DNA from 3 places in the Streptomyces sp. NRRL F-5650 genome. Region 1 is predicted to be linked to each of the others. Evidence: riboswitches for the same ligand, from Rfam matches in the RefSeq annotation. Region 1 holds a riboswitch; each other region holds the start of a gene.
The links. Region 1 has a riboswitch for thiamine pyrophosphate ahead of thiO (glycine oxidase ThiO). Riboswitches for the same ligand answer to the same signal wherever they lie in the genome.

Region 1 (5,487 bases):
CACGAGAGCATCGGTCTTTGCGTCAATCTCGGTCACGCCCCCAGCCTGCCACCTGGCACTGACACTCGGAAACCGGACTACGCCGATGCCGCCGTCGCCGCCTTCAACGGCTTCGCCGGGTCGGCCAGCAGGTCCGGGTCCATCGTCGTGCCCGCCTGGATCAGGCGTCTGCCCTGGGCCAGGTCACGGGGGCGGCCCACCGCCAGCAGCGCCACCAGGCGGCCCGCGCGCAGCCAGCAGACCGTCCACGCCGGGCTCGAGGGGTCGCCGCGCCACAGGGTGGTGTCGGCGGCCGTGTGGTGACCGGCGTACTGGACGAAGCGGCCGAACTGCTCGGACCAGAAGTACGGCACCGGATCGTAGGCCGCCGGGATCTCGCCGGCCGGGGCGCCGACGATGTCGGCGGCGACCGTGCGCGGCCCCTGGAGCGCGTTGTCCCAGTGGTGCACCAGCAGCCGCTCGCCGTAGCGGGCGGAGGGGAAGGATGCGCAGTCGCCCACCGCGTGGACGTCCGGTGCGCAGGCGCGCAGGCGGTCGTCGGCCAGGACCTCGCCGTGCGGACCGAGGGAGATCCCCGAGCCGGCCAGCCAGCCGGTGGCCGGACGGGCGCCGATGCCGACGACGACCGCGTCGGCGGGCAGCCGGGTGCCGTCGTCGAGGACGACCCGGGCGGCCCCGCCGGGGCCGCCGGGTTCGACGCGCTCCACGCGCTCCACGCACGCGCGGGTGCGCAGGTCGACGCCCGCGTCGGCGTACCAGGAGGTCATCGGCGCGGCCACATCGGCGGGCAGCGCGTCGGCGAGCGGCCGGTCGGCGGCCTCCACCACGGTCACGGCGCAGCCCGCCTCCCGCGCGGCGGTGGCGAACTCGGCGCCGATCCAGCCCGCGCCGACGACCACGACGTCGTGCTGCCGGGCGAGCACCGGGCGCAGCCGTTCGGCGTCGTCCAGGGTGCGCAGCAGGTGCACGCCGGGCACGCCCTCGGTGCCGGGGAGCCGGACGGGTTCGGCGCCGGTCGCCAGGACCAGCGAGTCGTAGGGCACCGGCCCCTCGGAGGTGTCGAGGACGTGGTCGCCGGGGCGCACGCCCAGGGCCTCGCAGCCCAGCCGCAGGGTGATGCCGAGCGCCTCGAAGTCGACGTCGAAGGCGGAGCCCTCGGCCGTGCCGAGCAGGACGGCCTTGGACAGCGGGGGGCGGTCGTAGGGCTGGTGCGGCTCCGCGCCGATCAGGGTCACCGGGCCGGTGAAGCCCTGTTCCCTGAGGGCGACCGCGGTCTGCACGCCCGCCATCCCGGCGCCCACCACGACCACCCGGCGCTCCGCGCCCGCCGCCGGTCCCTGTCCCCGTTCCCGCGTCTGCTCACTCACCCGATCACCATAGACACCCCCTGTTCCGCCGGTGAGTGCCCGTGCCGGGTGAGCCGCGCGAGGCCCCCGGCCGCGCGGGGTCCCTTACCCGGGCCGTGCGCCGCGGGCTAGGGTGGCCGACGCAAGGCACTCGCGGGAGCCCGGACGCACCGGGCTGAGAGGGAGGCTGGCGGCCTCCGACCGTACGAACCTGATCCGGGTCATGCCGGCGAAGGGAGGGGCTGGACGCCCATGTCGTCTCCACCACACACGCCTCGTACACCCCGCACGCCCGACGTGCTCGTCGTCGGCGGCGGGATCGTCGGGCTGGTCACGGCCTGGCGGGCCGCGCAGCGCGGTCTGGCCACCGCCCTCGTGGACCCCGAACCGGGCGGCGGGGCGGCCCGGGTGGCGGCCGGGATGCTGGCCGCCGTCACCGAGCTGCACTACGGCGAGGAGACACTGCTCGCGCTGAACCTCGCCTCGGCCCGCCGCTACCCCGGCTTCGCGGCCGAACTGGCCGAACTGACCGGCCGGGACCTCGGGTACCGGCGCTGCGGCACCCTCGCCGTCGCGCTGGACGCCGACGACCGCGCCCACCTGCGCGACCTGCATGCGCTCCAGCAGCGCTCGGGCCTGGAGTCGGAGTGGCTGTCGGGGCGCGAGTGCCGGCGTCTGGAGCCGATGCTGGCGCCGGGCGTGCGCGGGGGGCTCCGGGTGGACGGCGACCACCAGATCGACCCCCGCCGCCTCGCCCGCGCGCTGGTGGCCGCCTGCGAACACGCGGGCGTGGTCTTCCACCGGGAGTGGGCCGAGCGGCTCGCCGTCGGGCGCGGGGAGCGGGCCACGGGCGTCGTCACCGCCGACGGCACCCCGCTGGAGGCCGGGCAGGTGGTGCTGGCCGGGGGCAGCCTCAGCGGGCGGCTCGCGGGCGTGCCGGAGGCCGTCCTGCCGCCGGTGCGGCCGGTGAAGGGCCAGGTGCTGCGCCTGACGATGCCGCGGACCCACGGGCCGCTGCTGAACCGGACGGTGCGCGCCGTGGTGCGCGGCAACCACGTCTACCTGGTGCCCCGCGAGAGCGGCGAGCTGGTCGTCGGCGCCACCAGCGAGGAGCTGGGCTGGGACACGACGGTCACCGCGGGCGGCGTCTACGAGCTGCTGCGCGACGCCCACGAGCTGGTCCCCGGCATCACGGAGCTGCCGCTGACGGAGACCCGCGCGGGGCTGCGCCCCGGCTCCCCGGACAACGCCCCGCTGCTCGGCCCGACCGACCTGGACGGCCTGCTGCTGGCCACCGGGCACTACCGCAACGGCGTCCTGCTCACCCCCGTCACCGGCGACGTCATGGCGCACGTCCTGACCACCGGGGAGCTGCCGGAGGAGGGCCGCCCCTTCACGCCCCGCCGCTTCGGCGCCGACCCCGCCCGTCCACCACTCCCGCGACTTTCGGAGCAGTCCGCATGAACATCTCCGTCAACGGCGAGCCGCGCGAGGTGGCTCCCGGCACCGCCCTGGACGCGCTGGTGGGCACGCTCACCGCGGCACCGTCCGGAGTGGCCGCCGCCCTGAACGAAACCGTCGTCCCGCGCGCGCAGTGGTCCGCCACCGCCCTGGCCGACGGCGACCGCGTCGAGGTCCTCACCGCCGTCCAGGGAGGCTGACCGTGGCCGACGATCCCTTTGTCCTCGGCGGTACGTCGTACGGGTCCCGCCTGATCATGGGTACGGGCGGCGCGCCCAGCCTGGACGTGCTGGAGCGCGCGCTGGTGGCCTCCGGGACGGAGCTGACGACCGTCGCGATGCGGCGGGTGAACACCTCGGTGCACGGGTCGGTGCTGTCCGTACTGGAGCGGCTCGGCATCGGGGTGCTGCCGAACACGGCCGGCTGCTTCACCGCCGGGGAGGCCGTCCTCACCGCGCGGCTGGCGCGCGAGGCGCTCGGCACGGACCTGGTCAAGCTGGAGGTCGTCGCCGACGAGCGCACGCTGCTGCCGGACCCGGTCGAGCTGCTGGACGCGGCCGAGACCCTGGTCGACGACGGGTTCACGGTGCTGCCGTACACCAACGACGACCCGGTGCTCGCGCGGAGGCTGGAGGACGTCGGGTGCGCGGCGATCATGCCGCTGGGCTCGCCGATCGGCTCCGGGCTCGGGATCCGCAACCCGCACAACTTCCAGCTCATCGTGGAGCACGCGCGCGTGCCGGTGATCCTGGACGCGGGGGCCGGTACGGCCTCGGACGTGGCGCTGGCGATGGAGCTGGGGTGTGCGGGGGTGATGCTGGCCTCGGCGGTGACGCGGGCGCAGGAGCCGGTGCTGATGGCCGCGGCGATGCGGGCGGGAGTGGAGGCGGGGCGGCTGGCCCGGCGGGCCGGGCGGATTCCGCGGCGGCACTTCGCCGAGGCGTCGTCCACCTCGGAGGGCCTGGCGGTGCTGGATCCGGAGCGGCCCGCCTTCCGGTGATCCCGCGCCGGTGCGCCGCCGTCGGAGGCGCGCGGTGCGTGGGGCGCGTGGGAAGCGTCACAGATGCGCTGCAGTACCGGCCCGATTCCGGTCGACGACCCGGGGTGTCGGTGTCGGCTCGTAGACTCACCTGCGTGGACACGACCCTCCAGGACCCTCTCGTCGGTCAGGTGCTCGACGGCCGGTACCGCGTCGAGGCGCGGATCGCGGTCGGCGGGATGGCCACGGTCTACCGGGCCGTGGACACCCGCCTGGACCGCGTGCTCGCGCTGAAGGTGATGCACCCGGCGCTCGCGACCGACGCCACCTTCGTCGAGCGGTTCATCCGCGAGGCCAAGTCGGTGGCCCGGCTCGACCACCCCAATGTCGTCCAGGTCTTCGACCAGGGTGCCGAGGGGGCGTACGTCTACCTGGCGATGGAGTACATCGCCGGCTGCACCCTGCGGGACGTGCTGCGCGAGCGCGGGGCGCTCAGGCCGCGGGCCGCGCTGGACATCCTGGAGCCGGTCCTCGCCGCGCTCGGTGCCGCGCACCGGGCGGGGTTCGTGCACCGGGACATGAAGCCGGAGAACGTGCTGATAGGCGACGACGGCCGGGTCAAGGTCGCCGACTTCGGCCTGGTCCGGGCCGTGAACACCGTCACCAGCACCACCGGCGCCGTCCTCGGCACCGTCTCCTACCTGGCGCCCGAGCAGATCGAGCACGGCACCGCCGACCCCCGGGTCGACGTGTACGCGTGCGGTGTCGTGCTGTACGAGATGCTGACCGGCGCCAAGCCGCACGACGGCGACTCGCCCGCGGCGGTGCTCTACAAGCACCTGCACGAGGACGTGCCGCCGCCCTCGGCCTCGGTGCCGGGAGCCGCCTTCGAGCTCGACGAGCTGGTCGCCGCGGCCACCGCGCGCAATCCCGAGGTCCGGCCGCACGACGCGGTGGCCCTGCTCGCCCGGGCCCGTGAGGCGCGGGCGGCGCTCAGCGCGGAGCAGTTGGACGCGGTGCCGCCCCAGGCGCTCGCGGCGGAGCACGACAACGCCGAGGACCGTACGAGCGTGATCCCGCGCGCGCTGACGATGCCTCGCCGCCCGCCCGTCGACGGGGACGAGGACGGCGGCCCGGACGGGGTCAGCCGCACCAGCCGGCTGGCGTCCCCCGCGCCGGCCCCGGCCCGCTCCCGCCTGCCCCGGCCGCGCCGCGGCCCGCTGGCGATCGTCGTGGCCGCCCTGCTGGTGCTCGGGATCGGCACGGGCATCTGGTACATCAACTCGGGCCAGTTCACCAAGGTGCCGCCGCTGCTGTCCAAGACCGAGGCACAGGCCCGGGACCGGCTGGACGAGGCCGGGCTGGACGTCGGCAAGGTGCGGCACGCCTACAGCGACACCGTGGAGCGCGGCAAGGTCATCAGCACCGACCCCGGGGTGGGCGACCGCATCCGGAAGAACGACTCCGTGTCGCTCACCGTCTCCGACGGCCCCGACACCGTGAAGCTGCCGGACGTGTCGGGCTACAGGCTGGACCGGGCGCGCAAGCTGCTCCAGGACGAGGGCCTGGAGCCCGGCATGGTGACCAAGGCGTTCAGCGACGAGGTGGCCAAGGGCTTCGTGATCTCCACCAAGCCCAGGACGGGCACCACGGTGCGCGCGGGCTCGGCGGTCGCCCTGGTCGTCAGCAAGGGCAGCCCGG
Region 2 (5,487 bases), on a different contig from region 1:
GCCCTTGGTGGGACGGGGACCGGCGGCCGGTGACGCACTCGGCGGTAGGGCAGGTGATACGGCAGGTCGTACGAGCGGCGGTACGGCTGGCACCGGGGGAACCGGCGGTGGTACGGGCGCCGCGGGGGCCGCGGGCACGGAGGCAGCAGGTGGGACCGGTGCCACCGCCGGCGCGGGAGCGGGGGCCGGGGCGGGAGCCGGGGCCGGGGCGGGGGCGGGAGCCGGGGGAGCGTCGTCCACGGTGATGCCGAAGTCCGTGGCCAGTCCCGCGAGTCCGGCGGCGTACCCCTGCCCGACGGCGCGGAACCTCCACTTCCCCTGGCGCCGGTACAGCTCACCGCCCACCATGGCCGTCTCCGGCCCGGCCGTGATGTCGAACCGGGCCAGCTCGGTGCCGGTCCCGGTGTCCAGCATCCTCAGCGACAGCCCCGGCACCCGGCCGAACGTCCCGCCGTCCGCCGAGGCGCACAGCACGACGCGCTCGACGGGAGCCTCCACCGCACGCAGATTCACCTCGACGGCATCGCTCGTGACGCCCGCCTCCGGCCCGGGACCGCCCAGCTTGCCCAGGTGCCGCACCGCGCCGGAGGAGTGACGGGGCTGGTTGTAGAAGACGAAGTCGCCGTCGTCCCGCACCCGTCCGGACGAGGTGAGCAGCAACGCCGAGGCATCGACCTCCGGGACGCCCGGCCCGTCCGCCCACACCAGTTCGACGCGCACCGCGGGGAAGTCGACGGCGACGTTGGCACCCTTGCTCAGTGAGGTGGCTGTCATGCGTCCAGTCTGCCGAGCGGCAACCCCGGCCGGGGAGAGGGCCGGCCCCCCAGACCTGTCCCCTCCCCGCACCGCTGCGCTCAGTCCGCGATCGGCAGGTAGACGCGGTTGCCCGCCGCCGCGAACTCCTTCGACTTCTGAGCCATGCCCTCCTCGATCTCGCCCCTGCTGCTGCCGTGCTCCCGGCGGATGTCCTGCGAGATCTTCATCGAACAGAACTTGGGCCCGCACATGGAGCAGAAGTGGGCCGTCTTGGCGGGCTCGGCCGGCAGTGTCTCGTCGTGGAACTCCCGCGCGGTGTCCGGGTCGAGGGACAGATTGAACTGGTCCTCCCACCGGAACTCGAACCGGGCGTCCGACAGCGCGTCGTCCCACTCCTGCGCACCGGGGTGGCCCTTGGCGAGGTCGGCGGCATGGGCGGCGATCTTGTAGGTGATGACGCCGGTCTTGACGTCGTCACGGTTGGGCAGCCCCAGGTGTTCCTTGGGCGTGACGTAGCAGAGCATGGCCGTGCCCCACCAGGCGATCATCGCGGCACCGATGCCGGAGGTGATGTGGTCGTACGCCGGCGCGACGTCCGTCGTCAGCGGGCCGAGCGTATAGAACGGAGCTTCATCACAGATCTCCTGCTGAAGGTCGATGTTCTCCTTGATCTTGTGCATCGGGACATGTCCCGGGCCCTCGATCATGGTCTGTACGTTGAAACGCTTGGCGATCCGGTTGAGTTCCCCGAGCGTGCGCAACTCGGCGAACTGCGCCTCGTCGTTGGCGTCCGCGATCGACCCGGGACGCAGGCCGTCGCCGAGGGAGTACGTGACGTCGTAGGCGGCGAGAATCTTGCAGAGCTCCTCGAAGTTCTCGTACAGGAAGGACTCCTTGTGGTGCGCCAGGCACCAGGCCGCCATGATCGAGCCGCCGCGCGAGACGATGCCGGTCTTGCGGTTGGCGGTCAGCGGTACGTACGGCAGGCGTACGCCCGCGTGTACCGTCATGTAGTCCACGCCCTGCTCGGCCTGCTCGATCACGGTGTCCTTGTAGATCTCCCAGGACAGTTCCTCGGCCCGGCCGTCGACCTTCTCCAGGGCCTGGTAAAGCGGCACGGTGCCGATCGGTACAGGGGAGTTGCGCAGGACCCACTCGCGTGTGGTGTGGATGTTGCGGCCGGTGGACAGGTCCATGACCGTGTCGGCGCCCCACCGGGTCGCCCAGGTCATCTTGTCGACCTCCTCCTCGATGGAGGACGTCACCGCCGAGTTGCCGATGTTGGCGTTGACCTTCACCAGAAACCGCTTGCCGATGATCATCGGCTCGATCTCCGGGTGGTTGACGTTGGCGGGCAGCACGGCCCGCCCTGCCGCGATCTCCTCGCGGACCACCTCCGGCGAGACGTTCTCCCGGACGGCCACGTACTCCATCTCCGGGGTGATCTCGCCGCGCCGCGCGTACGCGAGCTGCGTCACCGCGGTGCCGTCGCGGCCCCGGCGCGGCTGCCGCGGGCGGCCGGGGAAGACGGCGTCGAGGTTCCGCAGGCCGCCGCGGGGCGAGGTGTGCTTGATGCCGTCGTCCTCGGGGCGGACGGGACGGCCCGCGTACTCCTCGGTGTCGCCGCGCGCGATGATCCAGTTCTCCCGCAGCGGCGCCAGGCCCCTGCGGACATCGGTGTCGACGAGTGGATCGGTGTACGGGCCCGAGGTGTCGTACAACGTGACCGACTGCCCGTTGGTGAGGTGCACCTGACGGACCGGCACCCGCACATCGGGGCGCGAGCCCTCGACGTACGCCTTGTGCCAGCCGATGGACTTCCCGGCCTCCGTGGCTTCACTGGTCCCCGCGGCATCCGCCGAGGCGGAATTCTGCGCGGAGTCCTGTGCGGAGGCAGGCGTGCGTGCGTCCTTGATGGTCATGAGACCTACTCCCTACGCCGGCATTACCCGGTAACAGGTTCGGCGGTCGACGCAGCGGCTTCCGTCTCACGGCACTTCGTGGGATACGTCACTCGCCTTCGGAGACGTTTCCCGTGAAACATCGCTGGAACGGAGGTCAGCGCCCTCTCAGCCCGGTGCTCCGAGCTCCCGCGTGTACAAAGGTGCCACCACGCTAGCGCCCATTCGGGCGCGGTGACCAGAGGGCCCCTCCCGTTCTTGCGATGATCGGGCGGTGACCACACCGCAGCATCCCCCCTTCCCGCCGCACCGGCCCGGCCGCGGACCGGGCGCCGAAGAGGACGACGGCCGTGCGACCGGCCCTGTCCCCGTCGTCCCTCACGGCACGCTCGGCGGCAGACCGGAGGCTGACCACGGGCACACCCCGGAGGGCGGCGGACGGGACGCGGGGGGCGGGCACGGGCACTCGCACGCGCACAGCCACGGGCCCGCGGCGCCCGTCTCCCGGCACCTGCGGAAGGTCATCGCCGCGGTCCTGATCCCCTTCGCCGCAGCCGTGTTGGTCGGGCTCGCGGTCCTGTGGCCGGGCGGTGCGCCGCCCCACGAGCGCACGGGTGTCGGCTTCGACCGGCAGACACAGGAGGCCACGGTCACCAAGGTCGTCGCGCTGAGCTGCCAGGCGGCCAATCCCTCGGCCGGCACCCCGACCGGCGACACCTCCACCGCCGAGGGGTCGTCCGCGGTGCAGCAGGCCGAGGGCGAATGCAAGCGGGCCACCGTCCGCGTCGACACGGGGGACGACAAGGGCCGTACGTTCGACGAGATCGTGCAGCCGGACCAGTCACGGCAGTTGCACGAGGGACAGAAGGTGGTGGTCGCCTACGAGCCCTCCGCGCCCAAGGACCTGCAGTACTCGGTGACCGACGTCAACCGTCAACTCCCCCTTGGCCTGTTGGCCGGCATCTTCGCCCTCGCCGTCGTGGTCGTCGGACGACTGCGCGGCCTCATGGCCCTGATCTCGCTGGCGGTCAGTTTCCTGCTGCTGAACTTCTTCATTCTGCCCGCGATCCTGCAGGGCTCGAATCCGCTGGTCGTGGCGGTGATCGGGTCCAGTGCGATCATGCTGATCGCCCTGTACCTGTGTCACGGGCTGTCGGCCAGAACCTCCGTGGCCGTGCTCGGCACCCTGATCTCGTTGCTGCTGATCGGCGTGCTCGGGTCGCTGTTCATCGGCTGGGCCGCACTCACCGGCAACACGGACGACAACACCGGCCTCATCCACGGGCTGTACCCGTCCATCGACATGAGCGGGCTGCTGCTCGCCGGGGTCATCATCGGTTCGCTCGGTGTCCTCGACGACGTGACGGTCACCCAGACCTCGGCGGTCTGGGAACTCCACGAGGCCAACCCGGCGATGGGCTGGCGCGGCCTGTACCGCGCGGGCATCCGCATCGGCCGCGACCACATCGCCTCGGTCGTGAACACGCTCGTCCTGGCCTACGCCGGCGCCGCGCTGCCCCTGCTGCTGCTGTTCTCGATCGCGCAGAGCGGGGTGGGGACGGTCGCCAACAGCGAGCTGGTCGCTGAGGAGATCGTGCGTACGCTGGTCGGCTCGATCGGTCTGGTGGCCTCCGTGCCGGTCACCACCGCCCTCGCCGCCCTGGTCGTGTCGGCTGACCGGCCGACGCGGGCCCCGGAGCCGGCAGCCGGTGCGGGAGCGCCCGCGCGGAGCGGGCGGGGCCGTCGCCGCAAGCGCTGACGCGCCCGGCGAGGCACCCCGCCCCCGCTGCGGGTGTGCGTGCCGGAACGGTTCAGCCCGCGCTCTGCTCCTCCGCCAGGATGCGGTCCAGGGCTTCGTCGAGGTGGCTGTCGAAGTCGGCGAGCGCACCCTCCTGGCCGAGGGGGACGAGCTTGTCGGTGCGGTCGAGGAAGGCCACGAGGGGGGCCGCAGAGGAGCGGAACAGGGCCTGGTCGCTGCCGACCTGAAGGCGGATCAGTACTTCGGCCAACGGCTCGGGGTCGACCGGTGCGATACGCACGTCGCCGTCGCCGCACGGCCGGCCCACCCCGTCGACCAGCAGCTCCCGGCCGAACGCCCAGGTCACCGGCGCGTCTCCGGGCAGATGGAAGGTCAGTCGTACGGCGTAGGGATCACGTGTCTCGTACCGCAGCTCCACCGGGATGCGAAACGAGAGCTCCTCTGACACGAGAAAGCTCATCATGACCTCTGCCTGTACGGACTCGCCCATTCGCCTACCCCGTCATCCGCCGTCGACTGTCCGAGAATCAAACCTCTAACACTGGTGGCATCTTGCTCAACGTACACACCAGATCACAAGGAGTGAGTTTTCAGATACTGATAGAGAGGGCGAGCGAGCCCAGACGCCGCCCCACCTCGTGCTGCAGACGCTGGGCCGCGGGCAGCAAACGGTCCGCCTGGTGGAGGGGCAGGGAGATGGCCATCGTCGCCGCTGTGGTGCCGACGGTGATCGGAATCGCCGCGCAGACCGTCCCCAGCGCGTACTCCTGGCGCTCGGTCACCGGCGTCATCCGGCGCATGCGTTCCAGCCGCTTCAGCAGGCTGTGGCCGTCACGCACCGTGTACGGCGTGATCGGCCGCACCGGGTAGCGGTGCAGGTGGTCGCGGCGGGCGTCCTCGTCCAACTGGGACAGCAGGCACTGCCCGATGGCGTGGGCGTGCCCCGTCTCCCGGAAGTCCGCCCACTCCTCGACCGCCGGGTTGCCCGGGGTGTCGGAGACGCACATGACCTCGATCTCACCCTCCCGGTACATGGCGTAGTACACGGGGACGCCGATCGCGTCGCGCCAG
Region 3 (5,487 bases), on a different contig from region 1:
CATCGAGCAGGCGATCCGCGACTCCGACCTGGGCGTCAACCCGAGCAACGACGGCAACATCATCCGGGTGGTGTTCCCCGAGCTGACCGAGGACCGCCGCCGCGAGTACATCAAGGTGGCCAAGGGCAAGGGCGAGGACGCCAAGGTCTCCATCCGCTCCGTGCGCCGCAAGGCCAAGGACGCCATCGACAAGATGGTCAAGGACGGCGAGGTCGGCGAGGACGAGGGCCGCCGTGCGGAGAAGGAGCTCGACGACACCACCGCCAAGTACGTCGCGCAGGTGGACGAGCTCCTGAAGCACAAGGAAGCCGAACTGCTCGAGGTCTGATGAACGACTCTTCCTGGGGAGCGCCGCCACAAGCCGGGTACTGGGGGCCGTCCGACCAGGGACCCGCCCAGGGCGCCGGCCCGGCGGGTCCCGCGTACGATGCGCACTACGCGCAGCAGACTCGCCCCATGCCCATCGTGCCCGACGTACCCGAACACGGCGGAGACCAGGACGACGACCAGGGGACCGCTCGGCTGAGCGGTCCCTTGTTCCGGGACGAGCCGTTCCACGACCAGCCCGGTCGCGACGTGCCGTATCGCGACCAGAACCCGTCGGCGCAGCCGTATGCGGTGGTGCCGCAGAATCCGGAGCCCATGCCCGTCGCCCCGCAGCCGGCGCAGCCGCAGCCGCCGCAGAAGAAGAGCGCGGGGCGCGACCTCGGGGCGGCGATAGGGGTCGGTGTCGGCCTCGGCGTGGTGATCATCGCGTCGCTGTTCTTCGTCAAGGCCGTCTTCGTCGGTGTGATCGCGGTCGCCGTCGTGGTGGGGCTGTGGGAGCTGACCAAGCGGCTGGAGGAGCGCAAGAGCATCAAGGCGCCCCTCGTGCCGCTCGCCGTCGGCGGCGCGGCGATGGTGGTCGCCGGGTACGCGCGCGGCGCCGAGGGTGCGTGGATCGCCATGGCGCTCACCGCGCTGGCGGTCCTGGTCTGGCGGATGACCGAGCCCCCCGAGGGCTACCTCAGGGACGTCACCGCCGGGCTGTTCGCCGCGTTCTACGTGCCGTTCCTGGCCACCTTCGTCGCCATGATGCTGGCGGCGGACGACGGGGCCTGGCGCGTCCTGGTCTTCCTGATACTGACGGTCGTCAGCGACACCGGGGCGTACGCCGTCGGCTGGCGCTTCGGCAAGAAGAAGCTCGCCCCGCGCATCAGCCCGGGCAAGACCCGCGAGGGCCTGCTCGGGGCGGTGGCGTTCGCGATGGCGGCGGGCGCACTGTGCACGCAGTTCCTGATCGACGACGGCACCTGGTGGCAGGGCCTGCTGCTCGGCCTCGCGGTCGCCGTCAGCGCCACGCTGGGCGACCTCGGCGAGTCCATGATCAAGCGCGACCTCGGCATCAAGGACATGGGCACCCTCCTGCCGGGGCACGGCGGCATCATGGACCGGCTGGACTCGCTGCTGCCGACGGCGCCGGTGGTGTGGCTGCTGCTGGTGATCTTCGTCGGGTCGGGTTGACAGCGATCAGGTAGTCTGGGAAGGGCCTGCGGCTTTTGGCCGCGGGCCCTTCCGTGTGTCCCCGCCGAGGCGGGGGTCTTCCAGTGAGGTCTCCTGGCTCCGGCACGGCCCTGCCGTTGTCCCCGCCGACGCGGGGGGTTGCCACAGGCCCGCCGTCCTGAGGAGTTGTCCGACCGTGGCCCGTCCAGCCCCCGGTGAGCTGACCTTCGCCGCACCCCGCGGAGCGAAGCGGCCGCCGCGGCACCTCGCCGATCTCACGCCCGCCGAGCGCAAGGAGGCTGTCGCCGCGATCGGTGAGAAGCCGTTCCGTGCGAAGCAGCTCTCGCAGCACTACTTCGCGCGGTACGCGCACGACCCCGAGCAGTGGACCGACATCCCCGCCGGCTCGCGCGAGGGCTTGCGCGAGGCGCTGCTGCCCGAGCTGATGACGGTCGTGCGGCACCTGTCGACCGACGAGGGGACCACGCGCAAGACGCTGTGGAAGCTGTTCGACGGGACCCTCGTCGAGTCGGTGCTCATGCGCTACCCGGACCGGGTCACGATGTGCATCAGCTCCCAGGCGGGCTGCGGCATGAACTGCCCCTTCTGCGCCACCGGCCAGGCCGGACTCGACCGGAACCTGTCGACCGCCGAGATCGTGCACCAGATCGTGGACGGCATGCGGGCGCTCAGGGACGGCGAGGTCCCGGGAGGTCCCGCCCGGCTCAGCAACATCGTGTTCATGGGCATGGGCGAGCCCCTCGCCAACTACAACCGGGTCGTGGGCGCCGTCCGCCGGCTCACCGATCCCGAGCCCGACGGACTGGGGCTCTCCCAGCGCGGGATCACCGTCTCCACGGTCGGCCTCGTCCCGGCGATCCACCGCTTCGCCGACGAGGGCTTCAAGTGCCGCCTCGCCATCTCCCTGCACGCTCCCGACGACGAGCTGCGCGACACCCTCGTCCCCGTCAACACGCGGTGGAAGGTGCGCGAGGTGCTGGACGCCGGGTTCGAGTACGCGGCGAAGTCCGGGCGGCGGCTGTCCATCGAGTACGCCCTGATCCGCGACATCAACGACCAGGCCTGGCGCGGCGACCGGCTCGGGCGGCTGCTCAAGGGCAGGCCCGTGCACGTCAACCTGATCCCGCTCAACCCCACGCCCGGCTCCAAGTGGACCGCGTCGCGGCCCGAGGACGAGAAGGCGTTCGTGGAGGCGATCGCGGCGCACGGTGTGCCGGTGACGATCCGGGACACCCGTGGCCAGGAGATCGACGGGGCGTGTGGTCAGCTCGCCGCGAGCGAGCGGTAACCTGACCGACGGAAGTACGTCAACGCCGTACAACGTCATTCGCAGTCACATCTTCATATTCCGACAGGGGAGCGCCACAGCGCTGAGAGTGCGGCACCGGCCGCAGACCCTCTGAACCTGGCCCAGGTCATTCTGGGTAGGGAGATCGGTCACCACTCGAGCTGTTGCGCCCTGCCCGGGATCCTCGCCAGGGGTCCCGGGCGGGGCCGCGTCTTCTCCTGGTCACCCAGGAGGAATTCAGTGAGCATCACCAAGAAGGGCATCACCAAGCAGGTCAGTGTCCTGGCCGTCGGGCTCGGCATGGTCGGCACGCTGGCCGCCTGCGGATCGTCGTCCGACGACGGGGGCGGCAGCGGCGCCGGCGGCTCCAAGACGGTGACGCTGGTCAGCCACGACTCGTGGGCCGCCTCCAAGGACGTCATCGCGGCCTTCGAGAAGAAGTCGGGGTACAAGGTCAAGGTCCTGGAGGACGGCGACGCCGGGCAGGCCGTCAACAAGGCGATCCTCACCAAGGACAACCCGCAGGGCGACGTCTTCTTCGGCGTCGACAACACCCTGCTGTCCCGCGCCCTGGACAACGGCCTGTTCCAGCCGTACGAGGCGAAGGGCTCCGACCGGGTCCCGCCCGAGTACCGGGCCGACCGGGACAAGCACCGGGTCACGCCCGTCGACACCGGCGACATCTGCGTCAACTACGACAGGGCCTACTTCGACAAGCACCGGCTCGCACCGCCGAAGTCCTTCGACGACCTGGCCAAGCCCGCCTACAAGGACCTGCTCGTCACCGAGAACGCGGGCAGTTCCTCGCCGGGCCTCGGCTTCCTGCTCGGCACCGCCGCCCGGTACGGGGACGACGGCTGGGAGGGCTACTGGAAGAAGCTCAAGGCGAACGGCGTCAAGGTCGTCGACGGCTGGGAGCAGGCGTACAACGAGGAGTTCTCCGGCTCGGCCGGCGGCAGGAAGGCGGGAGGCGACCGCCCGCTGGTCGTCTCCTACGCCTCCTCCCCGCCCGCCGAGGTCGTCTACGCCGACCCGCAGCCGGACACCGCCCCCACGGGCGTCGCCGACGGGACCTGCTTCCGGCAGGTCGAGTACGCGGGCCTGCTCGCCAACGCCAGGAACCCCGAGGGCGGCAAGGCACTCCTCGACTTCCTGCTGAGCAAGACCTTCCAGGAGGACATGCCGCTGAACATGTTCGTCCACCCGGTGCGGAAGGACGCGCAGGTCCCGGAGGTGTTCACGAAGTTCGGGCCGCAGGCCAAGGACCCGCAGACCCTCGACCCGGCGAAGATCGCCGGCAACCGCGACCAGTGGGTCAAGTCGTGGACCTCGCTCGTACTGAAGTGAGCGACCGGGGCAAGCCGGTGGGGAGCGTGCGCGGGAGCGCGGCGCGGCTCGGTCTGATGGCCGTGCCGGTCGCGTTCTTCGCGGTGTTCTTCGCCTACCCCGTCGCGGCCATCGTCGCGCGCGGCCTGAAGGCCGACGGGGCCTGGCAGGTGGGGCGGTTCGGGGACGTGCTCGCGCAGTCCGACGTGCGGCACGTCCTGTGGTTCACCACCTGGCAGGCACTGGCGTCCACCGCCCTCACGCTGCTGATCGCGCTGCCCGGCGCCTACGTCTTCGCCCGCTTCGACTTCCCCGGCAAACAGGTGCTGCGGGCCGTGGTGACCGTGCCGTTCGTGCTGCCGACGGTCGTCGTCGGGACGGCGTTCCTGGCGCTGGTCGGGCGGGGCGGGCTGCTGGACGAGCTGTGGGGCCTGCGCCTGGACACCACGGTGTGGGCGATCCTGCTCGCGCACGTCTTCTTCAACTACGCCGTCGTCGTGCGCACCGTGGGCGGCCTCTGGGCGCAGCTCGATCCGCGGCAGGAGGAGGCCGCGCGGATGCTCGGCGCCTCCCGGCTGCGGGCCTGGCGGCAGGTGACGCTGCCCGCGCTGGTGCCCGCCGTGGCCGCCGCCGCGCTGATGGTCTTCCTGTTCACCTTCACCTCCTTCGGCGTCGTCCAGATCCTCGGCGGGCCCACCTTCTCCACCCTCGAGGTGGAGATCTACCGCCAGACCTCCCAGGTCTTCGACCTGTCCACGGCCGCCGTGCTGACGCTGGTCCAGTTCGCGGCCGTCGCCGCCGTCCTCGCCGTGCACGCCTGGACGGTACGGCGGCGCGAGACGGCCCTGCGGCTGGTGGACGCGGGCACGACCGCGCGCCGGCCGCGCGGCGCGGGGCAGTGGGCGCTGCTCGCCGGGGTCCTGGGCGTCATCGCGGTCCTGCTGGTGCTGCCGCTCGCGGTGCTGGTGCAGCGGTCGCTGGGCGCCTCCGGCTTCGGCTACTACCGGGCGCTGACCCGCGAGGACGGCGGCGCCTTCCTCGTCCCGCCGATCGAGGCGATCGGCAACTCCCTCCAGTACGCCGTCGCCGCCACCGCCATCGCCGTGGTGATCGGCGGCCTGGCCGCGGCCGCGCTCACCCGGCGCGACGCGGGCCGCTTCGTGCGCGGGTTCGACGCGCTGCTGATGCTGCCCCTCGGGGTGTCGGCCGTGACGGTCGGCTTCGGCTTCCTGATCGCGCTGGACGAACCCCCGCTGGACCTCAGGGCCTCGTGGATCCTGGTGCCGCTCGCGCAGGCGCTGGTGGGCGTCCCCTTCGTCGTACGGACCATGCTGCCGGTGCTGCGGGCGGTGGACGGGCGGCTGCGGGAG

Region 2: it holds a riboswitch for thiamine pyrophosphate, as region 1 does, so the genes downstream of both, thiC (phosphomethylpyrimidine synthase ThiC) here and thiO (glycine oxidase ThiO) in region 1, are expected to answer to the same signal.
Region 3: it holds a riboswitch for thiamine pyrophosphate, as region 1 does, so the genes downstream of both, IG88_RS0113670 (thiamine ABC transporter substrate-binding protein) here and thiO (glycine oxidase ThiO) in region 1, are expected to answer to the same signal.

Annotation. Positions count from the first base shown of each region.
Region 1 is NZ_JOGV01000004.1:47,165-52,651, reverse strand. It holds gene IG88_RS0106150 (Rv2175c family DNA-binding protein) at 1-36, opposite strand, end outside; gene IG88_RS0106145 (NAD(P)/FAD-dependent oxidoreductase) at 78-1,367, opposite strand; TPP riboswitch at 1,490-1,601, shown strand; gene thiO (glycine oxidase ThiO) at 1,599-2,810, shown strand; gene thiS (sulfur carrier protein ThiS) at 2,807-3,007, shown strand; gene IG88_RS0106130 (thiazole synthase) at 3,010-3,807, shown strand; gene pknB (Stk1 family PASTA domain-containing Ser/Thr kinase) at 3,942-5,487, shown strand, end outside.
Region 2 is NZ_JOGV01000012.1:120,122-125,608, reverse strand. It holds gene IG88_RS0114670 (VWA domain-containing protein) at 1-774, opposite strand, end outside; gene thiC (phosphomethylpyrimidine synthase ThiC) at 855-2,678, opposite strand; TPP riboswitch at 2,671-2,860, opposite strand; gene IG88_RS0114660 (YibE/F family protein) at 2,932-4,416, shown strand; gene IG88_RS0114655 (SsgA family sporulation/cell division regulator) at 4,469-4,906, opposite strand; gene IG88_RS0114650 (IclR family transcriptional regulator domain-containing protein) at 5,007-5,487, opposite strand, start outside.
Region 3 is NZ_JOGV01000011.1:198,660-204,146, forward strand. It holds gene frr (ribosome recycling factor) at 1-328, shown strand, start outside; gene IG88_RS0113655 (phosphatidate cytidylyltransferase) at 328-1,503, shown strand; gene rlmN (23S rRNA (adenine(2503)-C(2))-methyltransferase RlmN) at 1,679-2,791, shown strand; TPP riboswitch at 2,847-2,952, shown strand; gene IG88_RS0113670 (thiamine ABC transporter substrate-binding protein) at 3,092-4,138, shown strand; gene IG88_RS0113675 (ABC transporter permease) at 4,114-5,487, shown strand, end outside.